Regions from separate parts of the Ureibacillus sp. FSL E2-3493 genome, predicted to be linked through region 1. Evidence: riboswitches for the same ligand, from Rfam matches in the RefSeq annotation. Region 1 holds a riboswitch; each other region holds the start of a gene.
The links. Region 1 has a riboswitch for preQ1 ahead of queF (preQ(1) synthase). Riboswitches for the same ligand answer to the same signal wherever they lie in the genome.
Positions count from the first base shown of each region.

Region 2: another riboswitch for preQ1. It lies ahead of MHH69_RS03595 (QueT transporter family protein); the one in region 1 lies ahead of queF (preQ(1) synthase).
Region 3: another riboswitch for preQ1. It lies ahead of queD (6-carboxytetrahydropterin synthase QueD); the one in region 1 lies ahead of queF (preQ(1) synthase).

Region 1 covers NZ_JBBOPK010000001.1:303,250-313,731, reverse strand. The annotation lists gene MHH69_RS01655 (hypothetical protein) at 1-371, opposite strand, end outside; gene MHH69_RS01650 (helix-turn-helix transcriptional regulator) at 377-583, opposite strand; gene MHH69_RS01645 (VUT family protein) at 735-1,268, opposite strand; gene queC (7-cyano-7-deazaguanine synthase QueC) at 1,307-1,966, opposite strand; PreQ1 riboswitch class I at 2,020-2,063, opposite strand; gene queF (preQ(1) synthase) at 2,075-2,575, opposite strand; PreQ1 riboswitch class I at 2,693-2,739, opposite strand; gene MHH69_RS01630 (nucleoside hydrolase) at 2,794-3,759, opposite strand; gene MHH69_RS01625 (hypothetical protein) at 3,862-4,023, opposite strand; gene MHH69_RS01620 (PDDEXK-like family protein) at 4,610-6,409, opposite strand; gene MHH69_RS01615 (hypothetical protein) at 6,579-6,992, opposite strand; gene MHH69_RS01610 (ATP-binding protein) at 7,298-8,614, opposite strand; gene MHH69_RS01605 (DUF1540 domain-containing protein) at 8,795-9,016, opposite strand; gene MHH69_RS01600 (ParA family protein) at 9,161-10,009, opposite strand; gene MHH69_RS01595 (FtsW/RodA/SpoVE family cell cycle protein) at 10,384-10,482, shown strand, end outside.
Region 2 covers NZ_JBBOPK010000001.1:656,117-666,598, forward strand. The annotation lists gene MHH69_RS03580 (phosphoribosylanthranilate isomerase) at 1-213, opposite strand, end outside; gene trpC (indole-3-glycerol phosphate synthase TrpC) at 213-1,010, opposite strand; gene trpD (anthranilate phosphoribosyltransferase) at 1,007-2,044, opposite strand; T-box leader at 2,121-2,359, opposite strand; gene MHH69_RS03595 (QueT transporter family protein) at 2,548-3,030, opposite strand; PreQ1 riboswitch class I at 3,036-3,079, opposite strand; gene MHH69_RS03600 (ABC transporter substrate-binding protein) at 3,450-4,457, shown strand; gene MHH69_RS03605 (ABC transporter permease) at 4,488-5,522, shown strand; gene MHH69_RS03610 (ABC transporter ATP-binding protein) at 5,515-6,309, shown strand; gene ilvA (threonine ammonia-lyase IlvA) at 6,413-7,675, opposite strand; gene MHH69_RS03620 (YjiH family protein) at 7,872-9,224, opposite strand; gene bshB2 (bacillithiol biosynthesis deacetylase BshB2) at 9,479-10,144, opposite strand; gene MHH69_RS03630 (YojF family protein) at 10,159-10,482, opposite strand, start outside.
Region 3 covers NZ_JBBOPK010000001.1:3,564,369-3,574,850, forward strand. The annotation lists gene MHH69_RS18335 (sensor histidine kinase) at 1-322, opposite strand, end outside; gene MHH69_RS18340 (VOC family protein) at 602-964, opposite strand; gene MHH69_RS18345 (ISL3 family transposase) at 1,185-2,399, opposite strand; gene MHH69_RS18350 (endonuclease I family protein) at 2,500-3,294, opposite strand; gene queE (7-carboxy-7-deazaguanine synthase QueE) at 3,654-4,382, opposite strand; gene queD (6-carboxytetrahydropterin synthase QueD) at 4,375-4,848, opposite strand; PreQ1 riboswitch class I at 4,975-5,021, opposite strand; gene MHH69_RS18365 (hypothetical protein) at 5,387-6,238, opposite strand; gene MHH69_RS18370 (hypothetical protein) at 6,375-6,869, shown strand; gene MHH69_RS18375 (SLATT domain-containing protein) at 6,916-7,509, opposite strand; gene MHH69_RS18380 (SMODS domain-containing nucleotidyltransferase) at 7,487-8,365, opposite strand; gene MHH69_RS18385 (YgjP family zinc-dependent metalloprotease) at 8,453-9,178, opposite strand; gene MHH69_RS18390 (type I restriction endonuclease subunit R) at 9,196-10,482, opposite strand, start outside.

The DNA.
Region 1 (10,482 bases):
AAAAACACTCCGCCTAAACATAAAATCAACAGTCCCGTTTCGATCGTTTTTACTCCCATTGCATACGCAATTAATAGAGCAGCCCCACTGCCTATTAAAATAAAATATAGCGCCCCCAAAAAATACTTTTGGAGATTTTTTAAAGTTCGTTCATCGATTTCAGGCACATTTCCCCTTCTTTTCTGACTCCATTTAGAAACCATCAAAAATACCATTAATCCACCTATAACTCCAATGATAATTGGCAACATTAATTCAACAGGATAATCACCCGTTTCTTTTCCAATGATATATATACCTAAAAAACCGCCTATTATCATACATAGAACAATCACAGTCCATAACAAATGCTGTAACCTCTTAACGCTCACCTACTTCACTCCTTTTCCTCTAAGTAAAATAATTGTTCAAAAGGAACATCCAAATATTTAGCTAATTTTAGAGCCAATTCCAGACTTGGATTATACTTATTTTTCTCAATGGCATTAATCGTTTGACGAGTAATTTGCAAATCTTCCGCCATTTGAATTTGCGTAATTTTTTTGGCTAACCGAACTTCTTTAATATGATTAATTACTTTCACAAAACTTTTCACCCCATATTAAATGTAAAGATATCTTTACATTTAAAATAAATAAAAATGGACAATATGTAAAGATATCTTTACATATTGTCCTATAAAAAAACTGGCGGAAACTTTTTCAAGCTACACCAGTTTTTTAGAAAACGATTTATTAAGCAAAACTGTTACTTTTCTTTCCATGCACTTGGCTTAAAATTATAGCACCAAACATTTGGATAACGGTTTTCACGATAATTTGACCGATAATAGCAGCTGGTACAGCTTCCCATGGTAACATACCGGCGCCAAGAGGGCTTAAACCAATAATGACAAACACTGCCGAATCTAGTAATCCTCCTACTAGACCACTATAGAAAACGCGCCAAGCGATAGGTAATTTCAATCGAGTATAAATTTCCGTATCGGCCGTTTCAGCTAAAATAAAGGAAATAGCTGATGCTGCTACGATCATTAATGTATCTCCTAGTAGAAAGGAGACGATTGCCGACAAAACTAATGCTGTAAAAATAAATAAATACGTTTTTTTCCGTCCGTATTTATTTTGTACTAAATCTCGGAAAATGAACGTCGCTCCAACAAACAACGTCCCCATCGGAACGATAAACATTCCAAATTGCAATGGTGCAAAGGCAGCCGTCACCACATTGGCAACGACAATTGATAATAAATAAAATATGATTCTCATTTTACTACTCCTTAAATTTCAATTAAAAACTTGGTCTTTTAAGACTCTACCTTCGAGTTTAAGTACTCATCTAAACCTCTTTTACGCAACTTACAAGCTGGACATTCCCCACAACCGTCCGCCTTTATTCCGTTATAACAAGTGAGTGTTTTTTCGCGGACAAATTCAAGGGCACCGAGCTGATCTGCCAATTCCCACGTTTGCGCTTTATTAAGCCACATTAACGGTGTTTCAATGACGAAAGTATCATCCATTGATAAATTTAACGTAACGTTTAGCGACTTAATAAAAATATCCCGGCAATCGGGATAGCCGCTAAAATCTGTTTCACAAACGCCTGTAACAATATGTTTCGCCCCTATTTGTTTTGCCAACACCCCAGCAAAGGATAGAAACAACAAATTACGCCCAGGCACAAAGGTTGATGGTAATTCGCCACCTTCCCCATCTTCCACTGGAATAGTTCCCCTTGTTAAAGCGTTCGGTGCTAACTGATTCAATAGCGACATATCTAACATGTGATGAGCAATCCCTAATTCTTTCGTTATTTCCTTTGCGCAGTCAATTTCAAGCCGATGCCTTTGACCGTAATCAAAGGTTACAGCTACCACTTCTTCATAGCGTTCTTTTGCCCAAAACAAACAAGTTGTACTATCTTGTCCTCCACTAAATACAACAACGGCTTTTCCCTGCTTCATGTGAAAAAATCTCCTTTATTAATGAAAAAACAGCATTCTAAGAAAAATGCTGTTTTTCCTTAGTTTTTTATAGAGGGTCGCTAATAACCTCTTTATTTAATTTCATTCTTAACGATTATCAATTTTTTCAGGATTTAAATCATGGTTCATTAAACGATGATGAGCCATCTCTTCATATTTCGTTCCCGGTTTCCCGTAGTTACACCAAGGGTCAATCGAAATTCCTCCGCGTGGCGTAAATTTACCCCAAACTTCAATGTAACGAGGGTCTAGTAATTTGATTAAATCGTTCATGATAATATTGACACAGTCTTCATGGAAATCACCATGGTTTCTAAAACTAAATAAGTACAATTTTAACGATTTACTTTCTACAATCTTTTTATCTGGAATGTAAGAAATATACATCGTCGCAAAGTCTGGTTGATGCGTTAATGGGCATAAACTCGTAAACTCCGGACAATTAAATTTCACGAAATAATCCCGATTGGAATGAAGATTATCTACCGCTTCTAATACTTCCGGTGCATAATCAAATGAATATTGTGTATTTTGGTTTCCTAATAATGTTAAATCTTTTAAACCTTCTTCATGGTTACGGCCAGACATAAAAAATCCTCCTTGCAAATGTTTCCCAACAATTAACAAGGAGAAGTTCATATTCTATAAAACTCTTATAAAAACATAAAAGCCATGTCCAGTTATGGACATGGCATCATTCGTCATGTTTCCATAGTTTTTTATAGAGGGTATCAGCTATGAACCTCTCCCGTTCGCCGGGCATTCTATTCATTGAATAGAATAAAGGATGAAGGGGCATTGGTCAATTAAAATTTTGTGAGGCGTTCCGAAATATTTTCCACAGCCTTCATAAATTCTTCAACAAACTTCTCCCGTTCAACGTTATGTAGAACATGAACATTTGGTTTATTGTTTGTACGATTCAAATAATCTACGATAGTAGCACCCGCTGCTTTACCTTCTAACTCCACCTCCACAAAGTGGTCGGTTCCTTCAAACAAGTGAGGTTGCAATAAATACATCACTGGCACTACATCATGAAAATGAACTACTTGATCATAATTTTCTTCATGAAAAGGTGTCTTTTCAATTTGATCAAGATAAAATGTCACCATTTCATGGAGCTTTTGTGTAAATTCCGTCCCCATATCTTCTAATCGCTTGATTTCATCCACTGTAATAAAGGCTTTATGAGTTACATCTAAACCACTCATTACAACTTGAATCCCTGAATTAAACACAATTTGGACAGCATGCGGGTCAACGTATGCATTGAATTCTGCCGTTGGTGTAACATTGCCCCCTACAGCTGCTCCCCCCATCCATAAAATCCTTTCAATTTTCGTTTTTACTTCAGGATGGGCAACAAGTAATGCCGCGATATTCGTCAAAGGACCAGTTGCGACAATCGTTATTTTTTCATCGCTACTTAAAATCGTCTCCACCATTGCAGTCACCGCCGGACGATGGCTCACTGGAAGTGGAGGCGTTAAAAACTGGACGTTTCCAAAACCACTTTCTCCATGGATATCTTCTGCTATTTCCAATCTACGAAGGAAAGGACTTTCTAATCCACGGGCAACTTCTACATTAGCCCCAATGTAACTTAAAAAGACCCGTGCATTATGATTGGATTTTCCTTGGGAGATATTCCCTGAGCTTGTTGTAACTAAACGAATATCTAAAGCATCATCATTTCCATAGACGTATGTTAACATCATTGCATCATCTATTCCCGGATCTGTGTCAATGATTATAGGTATTTTAGACATGAAGAATCCCCTTTTCATTACTTCATAATAATATTCTCTTACTATTAAGTATACTTGAAAAGGGAATAAAAGGAAGCCTTCGAGTAAAAAAGGGAAAAGTTGTTAAACTTCCTTAAGTAATGAATCGATTTTGCTACTAGACGAGTTATTGAATTTACCGTCATTCTCCTTTGCTTCTACTGGGGTATCATCACCGTTATCCGTACAAGCTACAACAAAAGGAAGTATACACATTATAATTAGAATGTGGAGACGTTTTCGCATCGTTCTACCTTCTTTTCATTCATTTTCCGCTTATTATTTTCAATATGGAGCAAAGTATGCGTTGAAATTATTTACAAATAGAAGTTAAAAGGGCTTGCTAGCATTAAAAATAGAGTACATTCATATCCTTTCCTTCGTTGGATATCTTTCCATATTCTATAAAATACAACCTTATACCCTTTAAAATACGAACATATGTGCTATAATGTAGGTGTAATAGCTAAAAAATTTAAAAGGACGATTGGCGGAACTCCTTTACAGAGAGGCGGTGATGCCTTGTCTATTTCTGAAACATTAATGTTTTCCGTGGCCTTCGCCACTTTAATTGTGACTGTGATTACAGTAAATCAAAAAAAATAACCTACCTGAGCTCTCGCTCAATGCAGGTTAAACTTCGAACTGGTTGCCAATCCCTTAGGACTAGCTATTACCGTTGACTGCTTGATGTTGCAGCATCAAGTAGTCTTTTTTACTCTGTTCTTCTAATAACTTCATTATACCAAAATTTCGTTATATTGAACATATTGATACACATTTTAAAAGTTTCATATATCAACTATGATAAAAAGAATATTATGTGGATTCATTATTCAATGTTGCTATAGAATTCGTTATAGATATGCTGGATTTTATTTAAAATCTTTTGCAGATCATGATCATCATACAACGTTTGAAATACTCGTAGTAGTTCGGGCTCATCTAAGCATTTAATAGATACTGATCGCGAAAAGATACGATTAAATTTTGCTTCTGGAGAAAGTCCCTTTTCACTAAAAATAATCCCCTGTTCTTTCATTTGTTCCATTAGAACAATCCGCTTATTTGCCTCGATTGGACCAACTTCTAAAGTAAAATAAAGGGAATCTTCATTAATCATGAACCAAAATAGAAATGGTCCGTTATACCACCACCATTTTTCTCTAGTTTCTCCTAATCGATCTTTAAAGGAATCAAAAAGTGGAATAATGAAAGAAAGGTGTTTGTTCGATACACGATAATCCGTTTCAGGTATATTCGTTAATGCCATCCATTTTCTAAACGCCCTTTGTACTTTCACTTTAAAATCATAACCCTTTTGTTTCTCCATAGTCGCTTTTGGTTCATCTATTTCTACATCATCATTTTTTAAAATAGCCGCTACTTGATTTCTTACTTGTGTAAATTCTGCTGAGTTATATAAGTCAAACATCCCTTGTGTTAACTCTGCCATATCATCCCACTTGTTAATATCCATTTTTTGAGTAAAGAAACGGGTATAACGAGCCGTTTCTAATTTAGATCTTTCTTTAACCGATAAACCTGCTCGCTCTAATTTTTCCAAAAATGAAAGGCGTTCGGTGTATTCAATTGGCCCAATTTCTGCTATCATACTCAATCGACTATCTTTCGCTTGTTCAAACCATACGACTAACCCTTTTCCTAACCAATAGGTTGGTTCTTTCAAATGGGCATGACTAATTCCTTCCCATTCTGGCGGTAGTAAGTGAGGAGTAGTTGGCTGGGAGCGATACAACACATTATTATTAAATTGCAGTTTAATAAATTCGTCAAAACTATAGGACAAAATATTTTGCCCATGTTTATAAATATATTGAATCGTATTTTTATATTTCATTAAAAATTCAAAATAATAACCGGTTTCAAAAATTAATGGCTTAGATATACTTGCCGTTTCTTCAAAAAGAACATCGATTGTTTGCTTATGATTTAAATAAATATCAATAGCTTGTAATATTTGTTCCTGATTAGGATAAAATTTTTCTTTTAATATTTGATTATAATCTTTAATAAATTGAAATACATTATCGCTTAATCGATCTTTATATAACCCTAAAATAGTATGTAATATAACCTCAATTTTCTCGTATGTTAGAATAAAATAATGGGAATTCGAAGGTTTTTCCCCATTAAGGGTTAAGTAAATAGGAATAATCGTAAAATTTTTAAATGTATGGCGAGTAAATTCCAAATAATCATTCAATTGATTTACAGACTCCGAAGAATAAAATTTATTTTCTATGATCAAAACCGTTTTCAACTGCTGGTTCACAATTAGTAAATCAATATATCGATTTTTATCTGTCTTTACTTCTCGATAAACATGACTGTCGACTAAGGAATGATTAAGGATATTCCCGATTTTTTGATATTGAACATTTCCGCCATTTTCATCCATTAACATAAGATGTTCCATTACTTTACGTAAAAAATAATCACTCAAATTGTGATTTTCCTTTGGGTTCAGTAACCAAGCCAATATATTCGAATGTCTAATTTCATGATTTTCCAATTTTAATATTTTTAAAGTATTAAAGGAATTTACTTGCTGGTTCAATTGTTGAAAGTTTGCATCATTTTCTAAGTCAAATAAATCTCGTATTTCCACTCTAATGCCTCTCCCATCTGCCTTATTTAAGTGAATATTATTTACATCCTACTCCATTAACGTCTTAATATTTTTTAACAAAAAATTGTTTACCTATTTCATTAAAAACAACCTTTTTGTATTCTCTACCGTTAAAAGTCCGGGTCTCACTTTCAATACCATACCCTTCCTATTTGTCATTTTTTACCTTGACTCGATGACCATTTCCATCCACTTCTTCACTTAAAATACCTATTGCTTTTAATTTTTTATTAATCATTGTTCCGGTTAATTTTTTACTTATAGTAGGATCAATGACTACATTAATCGCCTTAGAAAAGTCATTAATCCCAATTTTCCCTAGAGGCAATGTAACTTGTTTTAATTGTTCATCGGTTATGTGAAATGTGGCAGGTTTTCTCGGAGGTATCTTTTTAACTTCAAGCTGTTTTGAAATATAATCTGAAAGATAAAATAAAGGACGTATAATTTGAGGGTCATGTAAAAAGCTGTGATCATTGATAGGTTCATTATTTAATGGATTAATACCGTTCGCCAGTTTCATTAAAATGCTTTTCGATTCTAATAATTTTTCCTTTTCCATTTCCACTATTTCACCTCTAAATCAAAAGCTTATAAAAATAGAACTGTCCATCCCAGGGATGTTCGTTTATAAAGGAATACTAAACGATTCATCCCTTCTTATCTTCGAAGATAGTTCTATTTTAATAAGCAACAGGAGAATGTCAACGACACCTCAGTTTTATATTTAAGGTAAAAAGAATTGAAATTCTACATTTCGAAAATAATCCAATCGAAATAGAACATTTCCTTTTATATAGGCCGTAAACTTTTTATTTGAACCATATTTTAGGGCCATTTATTCTATTTTGATTGTTTATCTGCATTTTATTTAAGGGGAATTTTTACCCTTGCAATTGTTTCATAGTCGTTTGTAGAGTAGAGGGCGATTTCGCCATTATACTTCTCTACTACTTCCTTTACGATAAACAAGCCTTGGCCTCTTGTTTTTCCCTTTTCGGCATGTTTTGTAGAAAAGCCCTGTTTAAAAATTTCTTCACATTCGGGAACTTTTGGCCCGGTATTTTTTATTTCAAAAATATAATGGCAATCCGTTGCTTCACAGCTAACTGTTATTTGACGGAGCTCTTCTGGCAACTCATTTGTTGCATCCATCGCATTATCAATTAAGTTAGACAATATTTTAATCATATCCGTTGATTTAATTCGATCAAATGGGTTCGGGTCAACGGAAGTCGTCATATTAATTTGATGGTTATTTGTAGCCAGTTTTTTCGTTTGCAATAGAATAGCCAATCCAGGATGTTCGATTGTGGAATCGACGGATACTGATTTAATTAACTGGACTTCATTAACTAGGGAATTAACATATTGTTGGGCTTTGTCGACAGCCCCAATGATTAAAAGACCATGTATAACTTGGAGATGATTTGTCATGTCATGTCTTAATGAAGAAACAGATGTAATTAACGTTTTTATTTCCTCTTGGTATGTATCCTCGGTATATTCAACTTCTCTTACAACTGCCTTTTGATACCATCTTTGAATGAAATAAAAGCAAGTAATCATAATGAAAATAAATAACGCATTAAAAATAAAAATGATAATATTATTTTCTAAAACACTTGTTTTTACTTCATTAATATCTTCCACACTAATATCAATACCAACATATCCAAGCACATTATTAGAATCATCTATAATGGGTGCTGCTACTGTTAAATACGTTCCATAGTCCGGATCTTTTATCATATTTGTTGTAAATGGCTTGCATTCATAATATGCCATCTTCACAAGCTTTTTTGGAACATTCGTCAGTTTCCCGATTTTAAAGGATTTCTGTTTATCAGCAGGTAGCCCTGCAACCATTGTTTTCATCACTTTTGGACTATCTACTTCTATTGTATAAACAAAAAGAGCACCAATTTTTTCTCTAATATTATTTAAGTCATTATTAATTTTCCAATAGTAATTATTTTTTTGCGGACTCTTTAAAAATTTTTTATATGTTTCAATATCAAATCGTTCTGAAATGGTTTTAGCCGTCTCCAAATTTTGATTGGTAATCGCCTCTTCAACTGTACTTCGTATATTTACATTTGTCGTATAAACACTAAATGATGTAAAGAATAAAACTAATAAAGCTGAAAGAACTAAAATAATTTTTATATTTGTTTTTTTCATTACTATAGGTACTTCCTTAAATTTATTTCATTCCGATTAAACCTTATACTATTATAGTAATATAGTAGGATTAATTTTTAAACAAATATGGAAAATATTTTTTTAAAAACCATCAAAAAGGGACTAAAGAAAAACTTTAGTCCCTAATATCGCAGGTTTCCGACAGCGCCAAATAACACTTTAATTCCAGGCAGTGCGTTCACTTTCTAATTGTCTTTTTGACCTTTTTTCGAAGGCATTGTTCGAATGGGTTTGTTCTAAATTTGCATTGATATGAATTTCAGAAGCAAACTCTTCACTACTGTTTTTGGATTGACGATTTCGATTCATTGGAATCTTCTCCGTTCCACAAACGTTCCCTTGACAATTGGACCTAGTATTATTCGCTTCTTTATTTGGCATTGCTATCCTCCCCATTGATATGTTTGAAAAGTAAGGTCGCTTTCAACAAAGCTTTAACTTTTCAATAGTAGTTTGTCCATCTTCGGCTCGATTATTTTGGAAATAAAAATGGGATTTCCAGCCAAACTATAATCCATATCATTATCATCCTTCATACATTTCGATTATTTCCTTTGCCAAATAATAAAATGCATGAAATGAACTGTCTTTTCCCCATTTCTGTTTGAAAGTTGAATAAGATACGTAGTAATCCGCCGCTTTTGCCATTTGGTTCGTTTCTTTAAATAGTCGTCTAAACACATGAATGTTCATACTTTTTAATTGCTCTAAAGTAATTCTATGTACTTTTGAGTTTTCTTTATATTTTGTTACAACAATGCCCAAATGTTCAATTTTCATATCCATATTATCGGCAAATTCATCCACACGATTCATCACATGGGAAATTCCGTACGAAGACAATATGTCTGGTATGGTAGGCGTAATATATCCATTCGAAATTCGAATTCCGTTTAATGTAATAAGGCTAAGGTTTGGGGGGCAATCAATTAAAATATAGTCATAGTCATACTTAATTGGACGGATAGCATTTTTTAAAATTTCAATTGGATTGTTGGAGTAAAATGGCCCCGTCGGCATTTTAGCTAATACATCTTGAATGCCAATTAAGTCCAGACTAGATGGGAGAAGATCAATCGTTTGCACTGTATGAATATTGGACACGTTTTTTTGCAATGTTTTCTCAAGTATAAATTTTTTATCGTCTGGGTCTAACGCTTCTTCAAACATCGTCGCTAACGTATATCCATCTTGATTTAATTCCATCCAACGTTGTTCACCAAGCAACATCATTGTTGCGTGAGTTTGGGGGTCAAGATCAACAATTAATACCTTTTTCTTAAACTCCGACGCTAGCATTTCTGCTAATCCTACAGTTGTCGTTGTCTTTCCAACGCCACCTTTAAGATGAATGGTTGATATGACAATAGCCATCCGTCCACCCCTTTCCCTCTTTTACATTAAAGTATGTATCGTCACAACTTTTCATTAACAAATCTCTATTAATACAAAATTTAACTATATAAGAAAAAAAGAGACATTTCTAGGGAAATAATTTCAATTTCACAAAGAAAAATGGTCGAATTTTGTAATTATAACGAAGTTTAAAGCAAAATGTTTTTTTGTGGATAGTACGTATGAAACGTTTTAAATTTATAATTTTTATTGTGGATAAATCAGTCCTTCACAAAGTAATTACAACACCCCTACCCAAGCGGTGATGGAACATTTTGTATTTTATTAGCGTTTCAAATATATGTATATTCAGTAAATCAAAACCAAATTCCGATGTTTAGGAGCAAATCGAAATGATTAACAAATATTTAGATAAACAAATAATTTTATGCTTAGCACTATTCGGCATTATTAGTTGTTTATTTATTTACTCAAGTAATGCATCATTTTCC
Region 2 (10,482 bases), 350 kb from region 1:
AACAGCTTCTCGTACTTGTTGGGCGGTTGGATTGACAAAAACACCAACTTTTTTCACATGTGCGGGAATACTTTGAGCTAACTTACGGGCCTGTTCAAAGGATATTTGTCGTTTGCTCTGGGCAAACATAAAACCAATCCATGTGGCACCAGCCTCAACAGCGGCTTTCACATGTTCTTCTTCTTTAAGTCCACAAATTTTTACTTTTGCCATTACTTCACTTCCTTTGCGACAAAGGGGAGGGGAACTTGTAAGGAGGTTAATGCTTCTCCCACATCTCCACTACGCATTAATGATTCACCGACTAAAACACCGTGAGCACCAGCTTTAGCAACCCGGGTTGCATCTTCTGCATTCCAAATGCCACTTTCACTAATAAAGACAATGTCATCATAATCATTTAGTTTATTGGCTAATTTTTCACTCTGGGCAAGATCGACGGTGAAGGTTTTTAAATCCCGATTGTTTACACCAATAATTTTTGGATGTATAGCTAATGCCCGATCAAGTTCCTCTTCGTTGTGTACTTCCACTAAAACGTCTAAACCTAACATGCTGGCGTAAGTGTAAAACGCTTTTAGCTTTTCATCGGAAAGGGCAGCAACAATTAATAAAATGACGGAAGCACCGGCAGCTTTCGCATAATCTATTTGTACTTCATGAATAATAAAATCTTTATTTAAAATAGGAATATCCACATGATTGGCGATATCAACTAAATCTTGAAAGGAGCCTTTGAAAAACTTTTCTTCTGTTAAAACAGAAATGCAAGCAGCTCCTGCCTGTTCATATGTTTTCGCTTGCTCGATTGGGTTTGCCCCTTCAGCGATAAGACCCTTAGATGGAGAAGCCCGCTTCATCTCGGAAATAATTTGAAGCGTTTCTGCTTTTCTTAAATCATTATATAGAGAAGGGCGTGTTTTTCTCTTTACTTCAAATTGTGGTTCATTTTCTAAAAGGGATGAAAGAATGGTTGATTTATGATCTAAAATCGTTTGTAAAATCGTCATTGTACCGCACGCTCCTTTACAATTCCTTGACTATATTCCACAACAGCCTCAAGTTTACGTAATGCTTTTCCAGATAAAATGCTATCCCGTGCAAGTTCGACCCCATCTTTTACCGAGTCAACGGTACCGTGGGCAAACAAACCGAGGGCTGAATTAAAAACGACTACATCAAAATAAACACTTTGTTTCCCTTGCAATAACTCTGTTAAAATAACGGCATTTTCTTCTGGTGTACCACCGCGTAATGCCGTGATGGAAACGGGGGTTAAGCCAAGGGATTGTATGTCGATTGAAAATGGTTTAATTTCTCCCTTTTCTAATAAGGCGAACGTATTATTGGAATCTAACGATGCTTCATCCATCCCTTGTGAACCAGAAACGACAATTGCCCGTTGACGACCTAAAATACGAAGGGCTTCTGCATACTGGCTAACAAATTCAGGACGGTTAATGCCGACGAGCTGCGTTGTTAAATTTGCGGGATTTGTTAAAGGGCCCACCATATTAAAAATCGTTGGTTTTCCAATAGTTCGTCGAATCTCACCTATTCGTTTTAGTTTTGGATGAACGTTTGGCGCATGGAGAAAAGTAATTCCTTCTCGTTGTAATAAATCAATGGAATCTTCTATAGAAAACTCTGTATGAATTCCTAAAGCTTGTAGTACATCAGAACTTCCAGATGCACTAGATATTTTACGATTACCATGTTTCACGACAGATACACCATTTGCGGCTAATACGAAGGCAGACGTAGTACTAATATTGAAGCTTTTTAAACCATCCCCACCTGTACCACAGTTATCAAGATAGTTTCCTTCAGGCAATGGTAAAGGAAGGGCATTCGATTTCATAACAGTCGCAAGGGCTGCTACTTCCTCCGTTGTTTCACCTTTGTTACTTAATGCGATTAAAAGATCTGCAATATCCTTTTTTGGAGTTTCTTCATTAAATATGCATTCAGCAGCTTGAAGCATTTCTTCAAAGGATAAATTGTTCATTTCCTTGACTTGGTTTGTAAATGATTGAATCCCCATTATTTTTCATCCTCCTAAAAATTAAAATTAGCAGGTTAGAGAAATAAAAAAGTCCTCTACAAAAGGAATTCCTTTTGTAGAGGACGATATATACCGCGTTGCCACCTCTGTTGAAGCATAAAAATACTTCCACCTTGGCGTGTTAAGAAGTAAAAAAGCACTTCCAACACTTCCTTGTAACGTAGGAAAGACGTCAACTAACTAACGCTAGTTGCTCTCATAAGGCCCATTCACGAAATGTACGCACTAGTTCACACCAACCACTAGCTCTCTAAAGCGCCTGAAATCGCTACTATTCTTATTCATCAATTTTTTCTCAGCTATTCTCATCTAAACTCTGCTTTGCTCAAACGGTGGTCACGCTCCCGCGACCTACTACCGTATCCGAACAATTAATTAAGTAGAATTGTAGACTTAAATTTAATCCTTGTCAATATTTTCAGAAAAATCGAAGAGGAAAATTGTATGAAAAAAACCGAGAAAGATAATTCTCGGTTTAGACGTTATATTAAATCTTTGAAATTTAATCGTTTATTTAATAGGTACATAATAGGGGCACCTACAGCAAGTACAACGAATTCACCAACGGCACATGTAAACCAAGTCCATAAAAATGGAAGTTTAAGGGCGATGTTTAATTCAAAGGCAATGATGAACATTGTACAAGTAAATAAAAATGTATTAATCATTAAACGTAGCCAAATGTTTTTTACGAACTTACAAATGAAAATAAAAATGGCTAGTGTAATAACCGATTGACCGACGCCAAAAATTAAATCGTAAATGCCGAGGGGGGAAAATAAATTGGCAATAAATACACCAATAATAATCCCAAGCATATAACGAGGGTTAAAGGCAACTAGGTGATTAAACATCTCTGAAACTCTAAATTGGATTTCTGTAAATCCAAAGGGTGCAACTAAAAGGGTAACAGCCATATAAAGAGCCGCAATAATCCCAGTTGTGGCAATAAATTTAACTTTCATATTCATTCTCCTTAGTTTTTTTTCGTGGGAGTTTTCGAACCACGGTGAAAATATCACAAGAAAATATACTATTATATTTTGTTCCATATGTCAAATGAACTATAAAATTTGGAGGACAAGTAGATTAGTTGTCCACAAAATAGGAAAATGTCGAAAACTAGTCACATTTTTTATATTTTTTTAAAATAATGAATTCTTCATAAAAACTATGTACTTTAACGGTTTAAAGCGACAAATTATTTTTCTTGTAGTAGTAATTATGAAAATTGCAAGTAAGAGCCTATTTAATGCTGTTGACTCCCATAGGTTAGCAATGTAATATAATCGTTAAACTCAAAATTTTTAGAATAATTAAATAGATTAGAAAATTCATTGATGTTGAGTGGAATGAATTTGAAAGGGAAGTAGGGGGAGAAAGAATGAAAAAGGGTCCAAAAAAGCGTTCATTGTTATCGTTAGGATTAGTATTATTATTGGCCGCTTGTGGCGGAGGGGAAACAACTACTGATACAAAAGATGGTACAAATGCTGGAACATCAGAAGGGGAGAAAACTTTCAAAGTAGGGATTACGCAAATCGTAGAGCATCCTTCATTAGATGAGGCAACAGAAGGGTTTAAAGCAGCTTTAAAAGAGGCGGGATTAGAAGTCGAATTTGTCGAAGAAAACGCCCAAAACGATCCGAGTATGAATACAACGATTGCGCAAAATTTAGTGAATGACGGGGTTGATTTGATTTTTGCTAACTCTACCCCATCAGCTCAAGCTGTAAAAGGAGCAACATCTGATATCCCGATTATATTTACCTCTGTTACAGATGCAGTAGGTGCAGAATTAATTGACTCAATGGAAAGTCCAGGTGGTAATGTGACGGGTACAGTTGACTTACATCCAGATACGATTGCGAATACAGTAGCTTTCCTTAAGGATGAACTAGGTGCTAAAAAAGTAGGTACCGTCTATAACACTGGTGAACAAAATTCCGTTGCCCAAGTTGAACAAATGAAAACGTTACTAGAAGAAGCTGGTCTTGAGTTGGTCGAAGCAGCAGTTTCCACTTCAGCAGAAGTAAAACAAGCAACGGAATCATTAGTAGGGAAAGTAGATTCTCTATATATCATTACGGATAATACCGTTGTCTCTGCTTTGGAGTCAGTTATTGACGTAGCGAATTCGAATCAACTTCCAGCTATGGTAGGAGAATTAGATTCGGTTGCCCGCGGTGGTTTAGGTGCTTACGGTTTTGAATATTATGATATCGGCTATGAAGCTGGTGAAATGGCAGTGAAAATCTTAAATGGGGAATCAACACCATCTGAAATTCCTGCTGCATATCCAGGAAATTTAAAATTATTAATCAATAAATCAACTGCTGAAACTTTAAATCTAGAAATTAAAGATTCTTGGAACGCAGAAATTTACGAATAGATTAAAAGGAAAGATAGGGGATGATTCAATATGTTTACAGCGATGTTTGGTTCAGTTGAGCAAGGAATCATCTATGCAATTATGGCACTCGGAGTGTATTTAACATTCCGAGTGTTAGATTTTCCGGATTTAACCGTGGATGGCAGCTTTGTAACAGGGGCAGCTACAGCAGCGATGATGATTGTACTAGGCTACAACCCAATACTGGCTACATTAGCGGCACTTGTTGCTGGATTTATTGCAGGATGTATGACGGGGCTTTTACACACGAAAGGAAAAATAAATCCACTTCTTTCGGGGATATTAATGATGATTGCTTTGTACTCGATTAATCTCCGCATTATGGGATTATCCGATGAAAATGCAGTCGTAAAGCCAAATATTCCATTGATGAGTTCAGATTCGATATTTTCACAGTTTCAAAGCTTATGGGGAAATATCGGTATTGATCAAGCATTAACGAGTTTCTTAAAAAATACGTTAGGATTTCAAACGGCTCCATCTACTTGGGGGACAATTTTAATTGTTCTCATTCTTACACTAATTATTAAAAGTATAGTAAATTGGTTTTTGAAGACGGAAGTAGGCCTTGCGATTCGTGCAACGGGTGATAACAAAAGAATGATTCGAAGTTTTTCAGCCAATACGGATGGGTTAATCGTACTCGGATTAGGGGTTTCTAATGCTTTAGTAGCCCTGTCAGGAGCTTTAATTGCCCAATATTCGAAATTTGCCGATGCCAATATGGGGATTGGGATGATTGTTATTGGTTTAGCATCTGTTATTATCGGAGAAGCAATCTTTGGAACGAAGACGATTTTCCGTACAACATTAGCAGTAGTAGCAGGGGCTATTATTTATCGAATTATTTATGCAGTAGCTTTACAAATTGACTGGTTAGATACGTCGGATATGAAGCTCATTACAGCTATCATTGTCATTTTAGCTTTAGTCATTCCGCATCTAGTCGAAAAGCGACGTGAAAAAATAAGAAAAGAAAAAAGGCGAATACAACGTCTCGAACAACAACGAGAACTTACGCAAGGAGGGAACCACCTTGCTTAAATTAGAAGGAATAAATAAAATTTTTAATGAAGGTACACCAGATGAAAAAATTGCTTTAGATAATATTAACCTCCATTTATCTCCAGGTGACTTTGTAACGGTCATCGGAAGTAATGGGGCAGGGAAGTCAACGATGATGAATATGATTTCCGGAGCATTAACCCCTGATTTTGGAGTGGTTACGATTGATGGGAAAGAAGTAACGAAGCTGCCAGAATATAAACGTTCTCAATTTATTGGTCGTGTGTTTCAAGATCCAATGGCCGGTACCGCACCATCGATGACAATCGAAGAAAACTTAGCCATTGCTTATTCACGCAATGCAAAAAGGGGATTACGTAGAGGAGTTAATAGTAAACGTCGAGAGTTCTTTCGTTCTTCTTTAGAGAAGTTAGGGTTAGGCCTTGAGAATCGGTTTAATGCGAAGGTAGGTTTACTATCGGGTGGAGAACGACAAGCGTTATCATTATTAATGGCTACCTTTACGAAGCCTGCCATTTTATTATTGGATGAACATACGGCTGCCCTTGATCCTTCAAGAGCAGAGTTAATTACCCGATTAACGAAGCAACTAGTAGAAGAAGGGAACTTAACAACTTTAATGGTTACCCACAATATGCAACAAGCCATTGATTTAGGAAATCGCCTTATTATGATGGATAAAGGGCAAATTATATTATCGATCGATGAAAGGAAAAAGCAACAATTATCAATTCCAGATTTAATGGCTGAATTTGAAAATATCCGCGGTGAAAAAATGAATTCGGATAGAGCGTTGTTAGGTTGAAAAATAGGAAGAAAACGAAGGGGAAATGACGGAAAAATGTCGTTTCTTCTTTTTTATATTCAAAAAGAAACACCCAGCTTTTACTGAGTGTTTCCTTCAAAAATTAAACTAACAATCCGAACAGTTGGCTATCTTTATTAACTTCGGTAAATTCAAAGCCATTCATGCGCATGCGATTGATAAGGCCGTGATAATCGTCTGGACTGTTCACTTCGATTCCGACTAATGCTGGACCGCTTTCTTTATTGTTTTTCTTCGTATATTCAAAGTGGGTAATATCATCATTAGGTCCAAGAACAACCGTTAAAAATTGACGGAGTGCCCCAGCCCGTTGTGGGAAATTGACGATAAAGTAATATAATAAGCCTTCGTATAATAAAGACTTCTCTCGAATTTCCTGCATACGACTAATGTCGTTGTTGCCACCAGTAATGACAACAACAACCGATTTACCTTTAATTTCATCCGCATAAAAATCAAGGGCAGCTACTGGAAGGGCACCGGATGGTTCAGCTACAATGGCGTGTTTATTATATAAGTCTAAAATGGTTGTACTTACTTTTCCTTCTGGGACGAGTACAATGTCATCTAAATATTCATGACAAATCTCATACGTATTGAATCCGACACATTGTACAGCCGTTCCATCGCAAAATTTATCAATTTTATCAAGGGAGATCGGTCCGCCGTTTTCAAAGGCAGCTTTCATACTAGCAGCTCCAGCCGGCTCAACACCAATTACTCGACTGTTTGGTGAAATATTTTTTACGTACGTACCGATACCAGCCATTAAACCACCGCCACCAATTCCTCCGAAAATGAAATCAAGGGGTTCTTCAATGTCGTTCAACACTTCAACAGCTACCGTTCCCTGTCCTGCCATAATATCGACATCATCAAAGGGGTGAATGAAAATCATCTCATGTTCTTCACAATATTCTTTTGCTGCGGAAGCAGAATCATCGAAAGTGTCACCTTCTAAAATAATGTCGATATTATTGCGACCAAACATTCGAACTTGATCAATTTTTTGTTTTGGTGTCGTTAAAGGCATGAAAATTGTGCCTTTAATATTCAGTTGTGCACAAGCAAAGGCAACACCCTGTGCATGGTTTCCTGCACTGGCACAAACAACTCCGCTATTCCGTGCTTTATCTTCAATTTTTTTTATTTTATAGTAGGCACCTCGAAGCTTAAATGATCTTACATGTTGTAAGTCTTCTCGCTTAATATAAATGTTGGCACTATATTTTTCAGATAAATAGTCATTTTTTTGTAGTGGGGTATGTAAAACAACATCCTTTAAATGATGATGGGCAATTAAAATATTTTCCACCGTAATTCCTTTTGATTTAGCAACTTCCATCGTTTTGTAACCTCCGTTTAACTAAAACATTTACTTATTCTAACATAAAAAAGGGGAATTTTTTAAAATTATTTTTAAATTCAAAAAAATTAATAGACGAAAGCGTTTTCCTTTTGACAAAATAAAAAACATTTTTCAATAGAGTTCTAATTTCCATGAAAATAAAAAAAGACTGGCGAATGCCAGTCTTTAAAATTTAAAACAAAATATGTGCAATGACTGCAATAATTGGAATAGAAATAATCGTTCGGATTAAGAAGATAAGGAATAAATCCCAAATTTTCAAAGGAAGTTTCGTACCTAAAATTAATCCTCCGACTTCTGACATGTAAATTAATTGAGTAACAGAAACTGTAGCGATGAAGAATCGAGTTAAATCTGACTCAATACCAGAGCCTAAAACGGATGGTAATAACATATCTGCAAAACCAACGATCATTGTTTGAGCTGCTTGATCGGCAAATGGAATTTGTAATGCGGCTAGAATTGGCTCAAAAGGCATACCTAAAATTTTAAAGAAACTGGTATATTCAGCAAGAACTAAAGCAATTGTACCGAATGCCATAATAACAGGTGTTATAGCAAACCACATTTCTAGTACGTTTTTAAAACCTGCTCCAATTACTTTACCTAGATTTTTATTGCTATCTGCCTTTGATAACGCGTTGTGTAAACCTAATGAAAAAGCGTTAAACCCTTTTGGAACATCTTCCCGTTTATCATCAGGAATAGAGCCATCGATATTCGTATCGGGTTTACGGCTTAATGGGAAAATACGTGGCATAATAAGTGCTAAAATAAGTCCCACGAAAATAACTGATCCATAAAATTGGAGGAAATAATGGTTTAAATCAACCGTTTCTAATACGACAAAACAGAAAGTAATAGATACAACTGAGAACGTTGTTGCAATAGTAGCTGCTTCCCGCGCTGTATAGTTGCCTTCTTCATATTGTTTACTCGTTAAAAGTACACCGATTGTTCCGTCTCCAACCCATGAAGCTAAACAGTCAATAGCTGAGCGACCGGGGATTTTGAATAAAGGACGCATGATTTTTACCATCATGGAACCAAAAAATTCAAGTAAACCAAAGTCTGTTAATAATGGAAGTAATAAGCCGGCAAATAGGAACAGTGAGAACATCATTGTTACTAGACCGCCATCTGGAGTCAGTAAAAGACCAGACGTATTTTCACTAGTAAAAATTTCAGGACCTATTTGGAATAAATACATTGTTGCAAAAATCACTGCTAATATGCGCATAATAGTCCAGAACCAGTTAACACGGAATAAAGAATCGAACAAAGTACGTTGTTCTTTTACTGGAATGAATTGCGCAATGACAGAGCCGATTGCAGCTATAATGAAGACAATCCAAGCAAACCAATGAATAAAGCTTACAACGTTTGCAGAAAGGGCATTTGCTAATAGAGCAACAGGTACCTTTAATCCATCGGCTGTATTAACGGGTGTAATAAATAAGAAAATACCCACTAAGGACAAAAAGATAAAAAGAAACCATGTATATGAAGGAAATTTTTTTGTCATTTGTTTACCTCTTTAAATAGTATGATGAATATTTATACACTATAAAGTCTTTATATACAGTTGTAAATACGTTTTATAAAAATAAAAATATTGCGAAATTTATAAATGTATGAAAAATGAATATACAGGAAATAAAAGGATTGTAAAATGACTAATTATTTAAGTAAATGACTTTATAGTATTGAATAAAAATAACTTATAATGAATGGAAAAAGGGGCAGGAAATAATTACCTGCCCCTTTATATTATCATAATTAATCTTCAAAATTAAATAGATAAAAACGTTCTTTATCTAACCAATTATCGCCTTCATCTATTCGCTTTTTATAATCTTCAATCATCCATGCTGTTTGAGATGCATGGGCTTGTAAAGTTTTTACTTTATCTTCTTTAACACTAGTTATATCAATTTCAATATTTGGTTCGCCTTTTTCTGCCACTGTATTATTAGCAAAGCCTACTGTGTAAAGGGTAGGTCGCTCTTCTTTCGGCATACGTCTAACGGCTTCCACTACTGCGCGACCTGTTGCTTCATGGTCTGGGTGAACCGCATAGCCAGGTAAGAAAGTGATGATTAATGAAGGGTTTAATTCATCAATTAAATCTTTTACAAGATTAACCATTTTTTCATCATCTTCAAATTCGACTGTTTTATCACGTAATCCCATCATTCGAAGATCTTCGATTCCCATATGTTTACAAGCAGCCTTTAATTCTTCACGGCGAATTTCTGGTAATGATTCCCGTGTGGCGAATGGAGGGTTTCCAAGATTTCGGCCCATTTCACCAAGAGTTAAACATGCATATGTAACTGGGACACCCATATTACGGTAAAGTCTTATTGTTCCTGCAGAAGAAAAGGCTTCATCATCTGGATGGGGAAAGACAACTAAAATTTGACGTTGTGGTTGTAAAGTCATATTAAATCCACTCCTTAATAAGAAAATGGTGTTTCACTAATTTCTAGTGCAACAGCAAGTTTTCCTGTAAAGTCTAATCCAGCCATTAATAAACGACCTTTTTCATCCATTTCATAATGAGTAATACCTTGGGCATAGACCCAACCATGCTCCATTTTTAGTCCTACTCGGTGTGGGGTATCTTCAATGATTTTTGCTAGTTCATATCGGATTTTAGCATTGCGAATGAAAGCCCCTGCATTGAACACTTTTTCATCAAAATGTGTAGCATAAGCTCCATTTGTTGTTTCTAGATGAATATAGACGTCTTTGTTCGCAAAAGAATTAAGCAATTCTTG
Region 3 (10,482 bases), 3.3 Mb from region 1:
CAACATTGCCATCTTCTTTTTCCAGCATGATGTTAAAGGGATCCTGGACCAATTGATAACCATCCGCGTCCACAATCGTTAACGGACTTTTAGTCTCTCTCATGTAAGAAAGTGTTTGTTTTGTCAATTCATCTTCGCTCCAGGAATTTTTCTCATACCCTTCTGCTAACTGATGGATGTGCTTTGCTACTTCTTTCGTTTTATAATGTTGATAAAAACGGTCAAAGAATAATAGCTGAAATATCATAATCATGGCATAAAACACCATAAAGAATAAAGCTGTTACAGCGAATAATTTAACCGTGATACCGCGTTTTCTCATGTTATACCCCTTTATTTCATACGAGAGTTTATTAATAACTTAAGCTATAAGTATGTTTTTTGTGTGTCCAAATCCAACCCTTCATATAGTAATCATTTTTTTCAAGTTGTGAAACCTTTTTTTGTACCTAAGCTAAGATTACCCCTGACCAAGAATACCTTGTGTTCAACACAACCAAAGAATTTTGCTAGATGTGTGTACACGAAAACAAAAAAGAGACCGTCTAATAAACGGCCTCCTTTAATATAAATTTAGTTTTAAAATCTTATACTTCCATCACTATCCCTTAATAAGAAATTCATTCCCGTCCTCATCAACGAAAAGTGCATAACTTCCCCATTGCATTTCATTTAACTCGTCCTTAAATTCAACGCCATTTGCCTTCATTTTTTCATACGTATCCTTAACATTGTCGCAATCAAATACAATTGATGCTTGTTTATTTTCATATCCTTTCATCATGGACTTAGGATAAAGAACGAGGCGACTTTTTGTGTTAGGTGGAGCCACTTCAAGCCACGATGCTTTAGGTCCCATTGGATGTTCTGCAACGACTTCAAACCCTACCTTTTTCGTCCAAAATTCCTTTGCTCTTTCTTGGTCATCCACATATACTGCAACAGTTGCGATATTTGTTATCATTACTTTTCCTCCTTCATAATGTCCCTCTTTATTCTACTAGAAAAAAGCAATTATTCATCTTGTAAAAAATATCTACTGAACTTCTCTAAGCTACTGCTTTTCATTTCTACAAGTATAAAAACAGCACGATTATGTGCTGTTTTTATAGTAAATATATTTAATTCTTTTTTTCGGTTCTATGTCAAATGTTGGGGTGAAGTGATATTACACGGCACCCCGATTATCCTAAATGAATCCCAATTTTCTTAGATAAATTATTTAATAAAATTTTCGCTTTAAAGTGTTCATAGCTTCTAAAACCATAAGCATTACGCTTCAAAACTTTTGATTTATTATTAATTCCTTCTAAAAAACCATTTGAATATCCAAAACTTAAACTATTTAAAATTTCAACTTGCCAATTTTTTAGCGTTTGAATGGCCTTTAAAAATGCCGGAATATTTGCTTTTTCTACCTTTCGGTAAAAGGCTTCTAATCTTTTTTTTATTTCTATCAAATCATTTGAAGTTTTTGCCCAATCAAACCATTCGCAGTAAGCTTCTTTTAATTCATAGGCTTGCTTTAGTTCCTTCGACATTCCTATGTAACGATTTAAGTACCAACGATTCGTTTCTGTTAACTTATCAAATCGTTTATATAGTACATGACGCATTTTCTTACATTTCTTTCGATCATATGCATGCCATTCTTTTTGAACATTTCGACGTACTTCATCTAGTGCCCAGTAAATATAACGACAATAATGAAAGCGATCCGCAATAATAATCGGGCGATTTAACGCCTTCCTAACTGCTGCTTTAAAGCTTGGATTCATGTCCATAACCACAATTTCTACATCTGCACCGTATTTCATCAAGTAATCCTTAATGGTTTCTTTTCTACGATTTGGTAAAATATCAATTGGTTCATGTGTTTCCGCATTGGCAATAATTAATTGATAAGTTCCCGCATCGGTATCTGCTTTATATTCATCAATCGCGATACATTTTGGTAAATGAACCCCTTCATTTAATTGTTCCTTTACTACTTCTTTAAAGCGACGAATCACTGTTGAGCTTGATGTACCAAGTACTTCAGCTGCTTCTTTAAATGTTTTTGCCTTTATTGAACGGATTCGTACAACTTGATTCCATTCTTTCGAGAAACGTTGATATTTATCCACGAAAGGGGATTTTTCTGAAAAACGTTTCCCACATTGGCATACATAACGACGACGTTTATAAAAAAGGACGGTTAATCGTTCAAACCATTTTAAATGATTAATTTTTTGAATTCGATAATCATGGACTTTTGATGTTATATTCTTGCATGCTGGACATTGATGTTCTTTTTTTGGTATGGAAACGTGTAGAACAATACGTTCCCCCATCTCCTCCACCTTATGAACAGTTACACCTTTTAATCCTGGAATATTCATGTTAAAATTCATTTGCACGTATCACCTTTCATTGCTTGTTTCTCGACAATTCAAGTATATAGAAATCGGTGATTACGTGCTTTTTTATTTATGAAATTTTTTCAAACCCCAACAAATATTATAGAGCCTTTTTTTCATATATCCATGTTTCTGCGAACTCTGGAAAATCAATAAATGGATTCCGGTTTCCTTGTAAATCATAAATAGCAAGGTTTCGGTGTTTTTCATATAAAGACACTGGAAATTTTTGATGCCACTCAAGTAAAACCTTCAGATTCACCAAATGATTGTTAATCGTTCCAGGGTAACGAGCCAAAAAATAGAAGGTAGCCCTTGCAACAATTCCCTTTCCATATTCAGGTTCGAATTTCCCTTCATCTGCCTTCCCGCAGCCTTCCTCAATACCTAATATATGCCCTTCTGGAACATAGTCTGGAAAATCATAATAAGGGCTGTTCCCACGACGGCTGTTACATGTGGGATCACAAGCAAATAAATGATGCAAATCCCCTCTCATTGGCTGACCCTTATCAAACCAAGATTGAGGTACTACATGTTCACAATTTAATGTCACCTCATCGGATAAATGAGTAATAGTCCCACCTGTAGCTTCTAAAATACGTATATCCGCCTCTATAACAGTGAGCGGATCCATCTCTTCCCCCGAATATACGCTTTTAAGTTTCCCATTCTCTTGAAGGTCTACCCATGGATAGACATAACGATGGGGGGAGTAACCTAACTTATTTTGATGTGTTTTTTCTAGTAATTCATGAATATTCTTTCTATCAAATGAGATATTTTTATAGTACGTTTGTTTAATCTCCTTATCCCTATCTTCCTCATAATAAGTCTGGTTATTGCTATACTCTAAATAGACTGCCTTTGCTATGTCCAGTTCTTGTGCCAACATTTCTTTGTTGCTAATTTTCGAATCCTGCGTCAATTCGTTTTCGTTAAACTGTTCTACTACTTGATATGGAATCAAATTCATTTTACGCTCCATTTTTCTCCCTCCCTATAGGATTAAATTGAAGCCAAATCATGATGTTATTAATAGTTTAACAATTCTGTATATTATTTCATAGTAACTTTTGGAGTGTTTCTATCTAGTAGAAAATAGCGATAAAAATAGAATACCTAATTGGTTACATGAATATTAACAACCATCCATACAATTAAAGTTCCATTTATAAATTCAAAAAAACAGCACCTCTTCATCATTAAAGAGTGCTGTTATATTTCCATTACATTTGGTTTTAAAGAAGAGCGCTACACACCTCTTTTATTTCCCCAGATGAGTGTATGTAGCTGCGGTAGTACTTTTACGTTCTTTAATTCTTCATCCATCATCACTTGATTAATTAACATTTGATATTTCTCTAATAAATGGCTAACTAATCGCGTATTGTCTAACGAGGTGATGTCATCATTTCCAACCTGAAGATAAAAAGGAATGGTCGGATATCGGCGATGAACTTCTTTAGCATAATCATAATCCTCTTGGTTAAATATAACGACTTTAAGTGATATATGTTGATTGCTATTTCTACCTCTTAGTCTCTCTAAAATAGTAGAGAGCATAGAGAAATCTGTCATCATTTTAGAACTAGGAGGCTTTGGTGAAATGGTTAGTTCATCGATATCATACAACCAATCTTGCCATTTACTTCCCTGTGTCTCCACGCCAATCTTTATATTATTCTCTTTTAAAAGGGCAACAAGGGCATCCAAATTACGAAGAAGCGCAGGATTTCCTCCTGAAATGGTGACGAATGAAAACCCATTTCCTCCAAGGCGTTTCAACTCAGCCCAAACTTCTTGCGCTGTCATTTGAACGATAAGATGCTTGCCAGTGCCATCCCATGTAAATGCTGAATCGCACCAAGAACAAGAATAATCACAGCCAGCAGTGCGTACAAACATCGTCTTCTGGCCAACTACCATCCCTTCACCTTGAATCGTGGGACCAAAAATCTCTATAATAGGTAATTTACTCAAACTCCATCCACTCCCTTCTTGCCTCAGCATAGCTTGTAGGAGTTTCATACAGCCTGATAAATTCCACACGTGCACCATGATATCGTTGTTCATCGAGCAAGGCTTCCTTCAACATTCCGTAGATCCAAACGACGATATTCTCTGCAGTCGTATTCATCGGTGGCAATGTCTCGTTTAAATAGTGATGATCTAAATAAATTTCAATTTTTTGTTTCCAAATGTCCTTAATATCCCCAAAATCAATCATGAGACCACGTTCGTCAGTAAACCCACTTAATCCTAAAACAGCACGATACGTATGGCCATGTAAATTTTTGCATTTTCCTTCGTAGTTATGTAAGTGATGAGCAGCATCAAACGTAAACTCTTTGCTTACAAGAACACGTTTCGAATGATATTTTAATTGACTTCTTTGAATGTCTTCATCCATTTTTTGTAGCTTATCAACAATTCTAAAATTAGGCATGTTTTAAAATTCCCTCCCTGAAAATATCCCCGGAAGTTTTCAAGAGAGGCTCTAACAATCTTTCTATTAAAACGTATGCATTAAACAAAAAAAGCCACGTCCTATATGGACATGGCGAATTGTCATGTTTCCATAGTTTTTTATAGAGGGTATAAGCTATGAACCTCTCCCGTTCAAATCCGGGCATTCTTTTATGAATATAGTATATAAAATTGACAGTAATTTTCAAATAAAAATCCCATATATTTTTTGAACAGGACTTTTAAATTTATTTAGCAATAGAACCCGAACTTACTTGTGATACGGTTCACCGTGGTGATTTAAGAGGCAAAAAGGGGACAGAAAGTTCACTGTCCCCTTCAGTTTTTATCCAATAGGAATAACCCAATAACCTCTTGATGAAGATTAATTTTTAATTAGTATTATTTAAACTAAAGAAATAAAAATAGGAAGCTATTGTTATTCCAAAGCGGCCTTTAGTCCACCCCTCACAAGTGATATTACACTATTGTAAATCCCTTTTATTACTGCAATCAAATTAACCAGATTTAGTATTCAAAATTCCATATTTGGACATTTCCTGTAAACATTCATCAACCTCTTTAAATGGCAAACGTTTAGCTTTACCATATTTTTTAGGATTACTTAGATCCTTGTAATCTTTAAAAACCATATAATGAGGTACTCCTTTATTATTTAATCGTGCCAATAGTTCCGCATAGTCTTGAATTGCAGATATAACTTTTTCTCCTATAATTAATAAAGCAACTTGATAAAGTCGTGACATGCATCTATTGTATTCATTTACAGTTTCAACCACAGAAAACTCCTCGGGCCTATTTTCAATGTCTGTTTTTACTTTCTTCCAATTAAAACTTGTATTTAATAGAATCTCTTTTCGAAAACTAACCTTAGTAAATTGTGACTCTACTCCATTTGTCTCTACTAAACTACTTGATATACTGCCCAACGGAAGCCCATAATGTTGTGTATAATTCCGTAACTGATACAAAAATCTATATGAAAAATGCTTGTCATACTCTTCCGCAGTTGCCTTTTTCCAACGTATAAATTCTTCGGAATCTTCACCGTATATTTTATCTATTTTTTTCTCAGTATGCTCAATGAACATTTTTGTACTCGAAAGATAGTTTATTAGAAATCTATTAGTATGATGGCCTACGTATCTGATATTTTCCAATCCAACGACTTCATGTTCGAGAAATCTAATCAAATCAGAATAGTTATCAATTGACATTTGAAATAGTGTTTTCAAGCCATTATAATTAGCTAACTCACTAAAACATTTGTTAATAATTTCAAAATCAAGATTTGACAATGTCTCTTTTATATCAAATATTTTTTCTCCATTTTCAACTCTAAACTCCACGAATTTCCTAATCATTTCCACTCAATCCCTTACAATTAATAGTTATAATACTTTTCCGCAAATAAGAAACCATCTCTGTTATATTTTTATAAAACTTCACTATAATATAAGAATTAATTTGCAAGGAGGTGTACCCATGAACAAAGACAAATTCCACACAACAAATAGCAAAAATCGTGTAGCCATCGTAAACGAGTTGCTAAAACGGGATGGTTTTGATTTACAAAAAGTTGCGGATGCTCTTGAAATGAACTATTCCACCTTTACAAAACTAATGCAAGAAGACGATTATGTTTATATTAAACGGGAAAATCAGTATTACAAATTTGTTCGTGATGAGAGCCAGGTTTCCTCTATTTCTGACCAAACCGATTCCGAAATGGACTATATTAAGAAGAACTTTTCGCCTTTGAAGAGTTTAATAGAACGATATAAACACAACGGCGACTTCATCATTGACAAGCGTATTTTCCGTTCCACCTCTAAAATCTCCAGTAAAAACTTCCGTATGCCTGATGACCTCTATCAAAACTTTATTGCTACGTGTGAAAATGAATTTCCGCATCTCAAAATCCAAGATATTATTGCCCAACTTCTTCTCGACTTTGCAGATAAATATTCAAACCAATAAATAGATAACGGGGCAGTTCGTTTCTATTAAAAACTGCCCTATCCATTTAAAGATCTCTTTCCCCTCTTTTCGGTTTCTTTCTCAGTTCATTTGGGAGTAAATGGTCAATCTCATCTTCTGAGAAAGTTAATTCTTCATTAACCTTTAAAGCCCTTTGAGCCATTTTATAAGCTTTTGCTGACGTTATTGGAGCATTACTGTAAATTTCTGAAGTTCTTAATTGTAGTTCATCACGTGACTTTCTAATATCCTCTATTTCTAATCCATCCATATCTGCTATTAATGAAATGTAATCTTCTCTAATAACCCATAACGTTTGTGCAACATTGCGATGCTTTCGAGCATTTCCATCAAAATCAAATTCTCTCATAAAAGTCGTTAGAAATAATAGAAACATTGATATGATAGTTCCAATTATAGTAGCAAATTGGTTATTGCCAAATAGTACTATTAAAAATGCACCTGCAACTATTGTTGAAAAGATTAATTGAGTAGTTTTTAATCTCTTTTCCCTTTTCTCCAAAATTATTGCATCCATGTCATGTGTCTTTTGAGTATATACAACCCTTCCATACGATTCTCTTATTTGGCTATCTAATTTTCTTCTTTGATCTACATTAACTGGGGAATTTTGATCCAAAGATATTCCTCCACTCCTGTTTTGATGAATATTCATATCCATCGGATTGATATTGAATAGCTTTTAGTGCTAAGTTTTTTGCTTGTTTAGCTTTATATTCAAAGCTATGTGTCGAGATAATTTTTCTATTACTTCCAGGCACGAACCAATAAGAACTACTTTGTGATTGATTTATCAAAAAACCAAAGAAGTCTCTTGCCATCCAATCATAGTATAAATATGATTCTTTCTTATGCGACCAATTCTGCATAAATCTATAACATAACGTGTCTATTAAATAACCACTCATTTGAACGTTATTTTTATTCTTCCAGGCTCGCATCATACGACACAATCTTTTTAGATTTTTATTCGAATCTCTATTCATTTCATTAAATGCTTTAATTTCAGCTTTGGGATTAGTTGTTTTCCAGCTTCCTCCGCCATTAGTATCTGGATAAGTAAAGCTTTCATTGTCATTATTTAAGAAGCATGGAACAACTTCATATGATATTCCATCGGTAAAGTCGACTTTCACGACTTGTCCGTCAGCTCTTTTATATGACTTATAGGTATTTTCAATTGATTCCTTAACTGCCTGTAATAAGGCCGATTGACCATTATGCTTATAACTATTGTATTTTTCATAATAGGAGTAGGGCAAAACCATTAGTAAATCAATATCACTTGTATAAATATCAGTACCTCTACCATACGACCCCGAATAGAAACTATGGTTGACTTCAGATGTAGATTCCCAAAAATCTATGTTCAATTGCTTCGTAATACGCTTGGTTCTGTAGCTAATGTTATCTATTACATCTGGTGACATTCTTAGGTTCTTACAAAAATTCTCAAAATTACCCGCTACACTCATTATTATTTCCTCCATAAAAAAGCAGTTTCCTCACAATTAAGTTTAGAAACTGCCATTTGTCTTTTTATTCTGGAGTTAGTCGTGTTGTTAAAGTTCTTGGACAATCTCTTCGTCGAGTATGGCTTTCCGCTTCTGCCAATCAGGCATTAGCGTGAACAGCATGTTGTAGAAGTTATCGCTGTGATCGTTATATTTAAAATGAATCAGCTCATGTAAAACAACATAGTCAATACAATGCTTAGGAGCTTTTATCAGCTCCGTATTAAGAAGAATAGTGTTTTTCTCAATTAACGCTGAACCCCAACGTGCTTTCATTGTTCGAAAGTCCAAAGATGGCTTTCCTACCCCGTATTTCTGCATACTTTCACTCATTTTATCGAGGGATTGCTGAAATATTATTTGAGCTTTTTCACGATACCAGTCTGCCATCAGCTTTTCTTTCCGCTGGAAATTTTGCAGGTCTTTCACATATAAGTAAATAAAACCTCGAAAGTACTTGACCATTTCCTCGTCTGTCGTCTTTTCGACACGCAGGCGATATTGCTTTCCTAAATAGCGAAAAGATTCTCCGCTTACATATTCCCGTTCACTTCGCTTATGTGGCATGACTTCCTCGAAAGTTTTTACGTTCTTAACAATCCATGCCCCTTTGCTTTTCACAAAATCATAAATAAAGTCAAGTGGCACTTTTTCATTCGCTGATACTTGAATCGTCATGTCAGGCTTAATGTTTAAATTGATATTTTTAACGTTTTTCCGTTCGATAAAAAAGTCAATTCGTTTATTGCTGTAGTAGATTTGATGTCTTTCCATGTTGTTCACAACCATTATTAGTAGCGTCTGATCGCTACTGTTTTAATTTGTTCAATTATCTTATCAATCGTATCATAATCCATCTTGACGCCTTGTTCTTTAGAGAAATCGTATAAAAGGTCATCTAAGTCTTGTGCGATGCGATTGTGTATTTGCAGATTATTGTGCCAATCTACCTTTTGATGTTGTTTAATAATCCCATCCATCTTCAAAGCCAATTCGCCAAGAAGATCCTCTCCGTAACTTGCAGATGTTTCCTTTGTTTCAGATAATATACCTTTCGTCACGCCGTAAAAAGCTTGTGCATCTATATTTTCTTTAATGACGCTTGGATAGTCCTCTTTGGATTCACCAGTCCGATAGTCATTCATAATATCTTTCATTTTATTTAAGTATTCCGCTTCAGAAATCCGCTTATCCTTATACTCCTGAATCACTTCCTGAATCCGCTCAGAAAACTTCTTATAATAAGCAGGGTTTTCATCCCATTTCGCATGGACACTTTTCGTTAATCGTGTCCGAATGGCATCCGCCTTTGCCCGTTTCGATTCTAAACGCTCCAATTCTTCTTCAAAAGCCTTTTCGTTTAAGATGTCGACAGGATTTGTAATACGAATGACTTGCTCTGCTGAGATATATTGATCCATGAGCTTTTGCATTTTCGCCTCGTACTCTTTATGGTCAATTGTATCCGAATAACGTAATTTCACACTTTTTCTTAGCTCTTGGAAAAACTTCAAATCCCTTTTATACGTAGCAAGTTCTTCTGGCTGTAGTGCATTATAGATTCGTTCAGATTCCAGTGCGATCCCAAGGTTGCGACCGAATTGACTTAATGTATCATAAAACGATTCTCTCTTCTCTTCATCTTCTAACAATACTTCATACTCTTCGACATCTTGCTTATTTTTAATTGATGAGAACAGTTGCAGTAAGTCAGAATGATGCTGACGAAGTGAACCGACTACGCTAATGACATCATGAATGGCTCCTTGCAGATCTTTCGGATCAAAATTCTCTAACCCTGCACCTGAATACATTTGCAGAGCTTCATCTAATTTTGATAACAACCCACGATAATCAATAATAAGTCCGTAGTCTTTTCCTTCGTATAGTCTATTTACCCTGGCGATTGCTTGTAAGAGCGTATGTTCTTTCATTGGTTTATCAATATATAAAATCGAAGCCCTTGGAGCATCAAAACCTGTCAGTAGTTTATCTACTACAATAAGTAAATCAATATCATCGCCATGTATAAACTCATCTTTAATGGCATCTTCATAGTCTTCTGCTGTCCCATACCG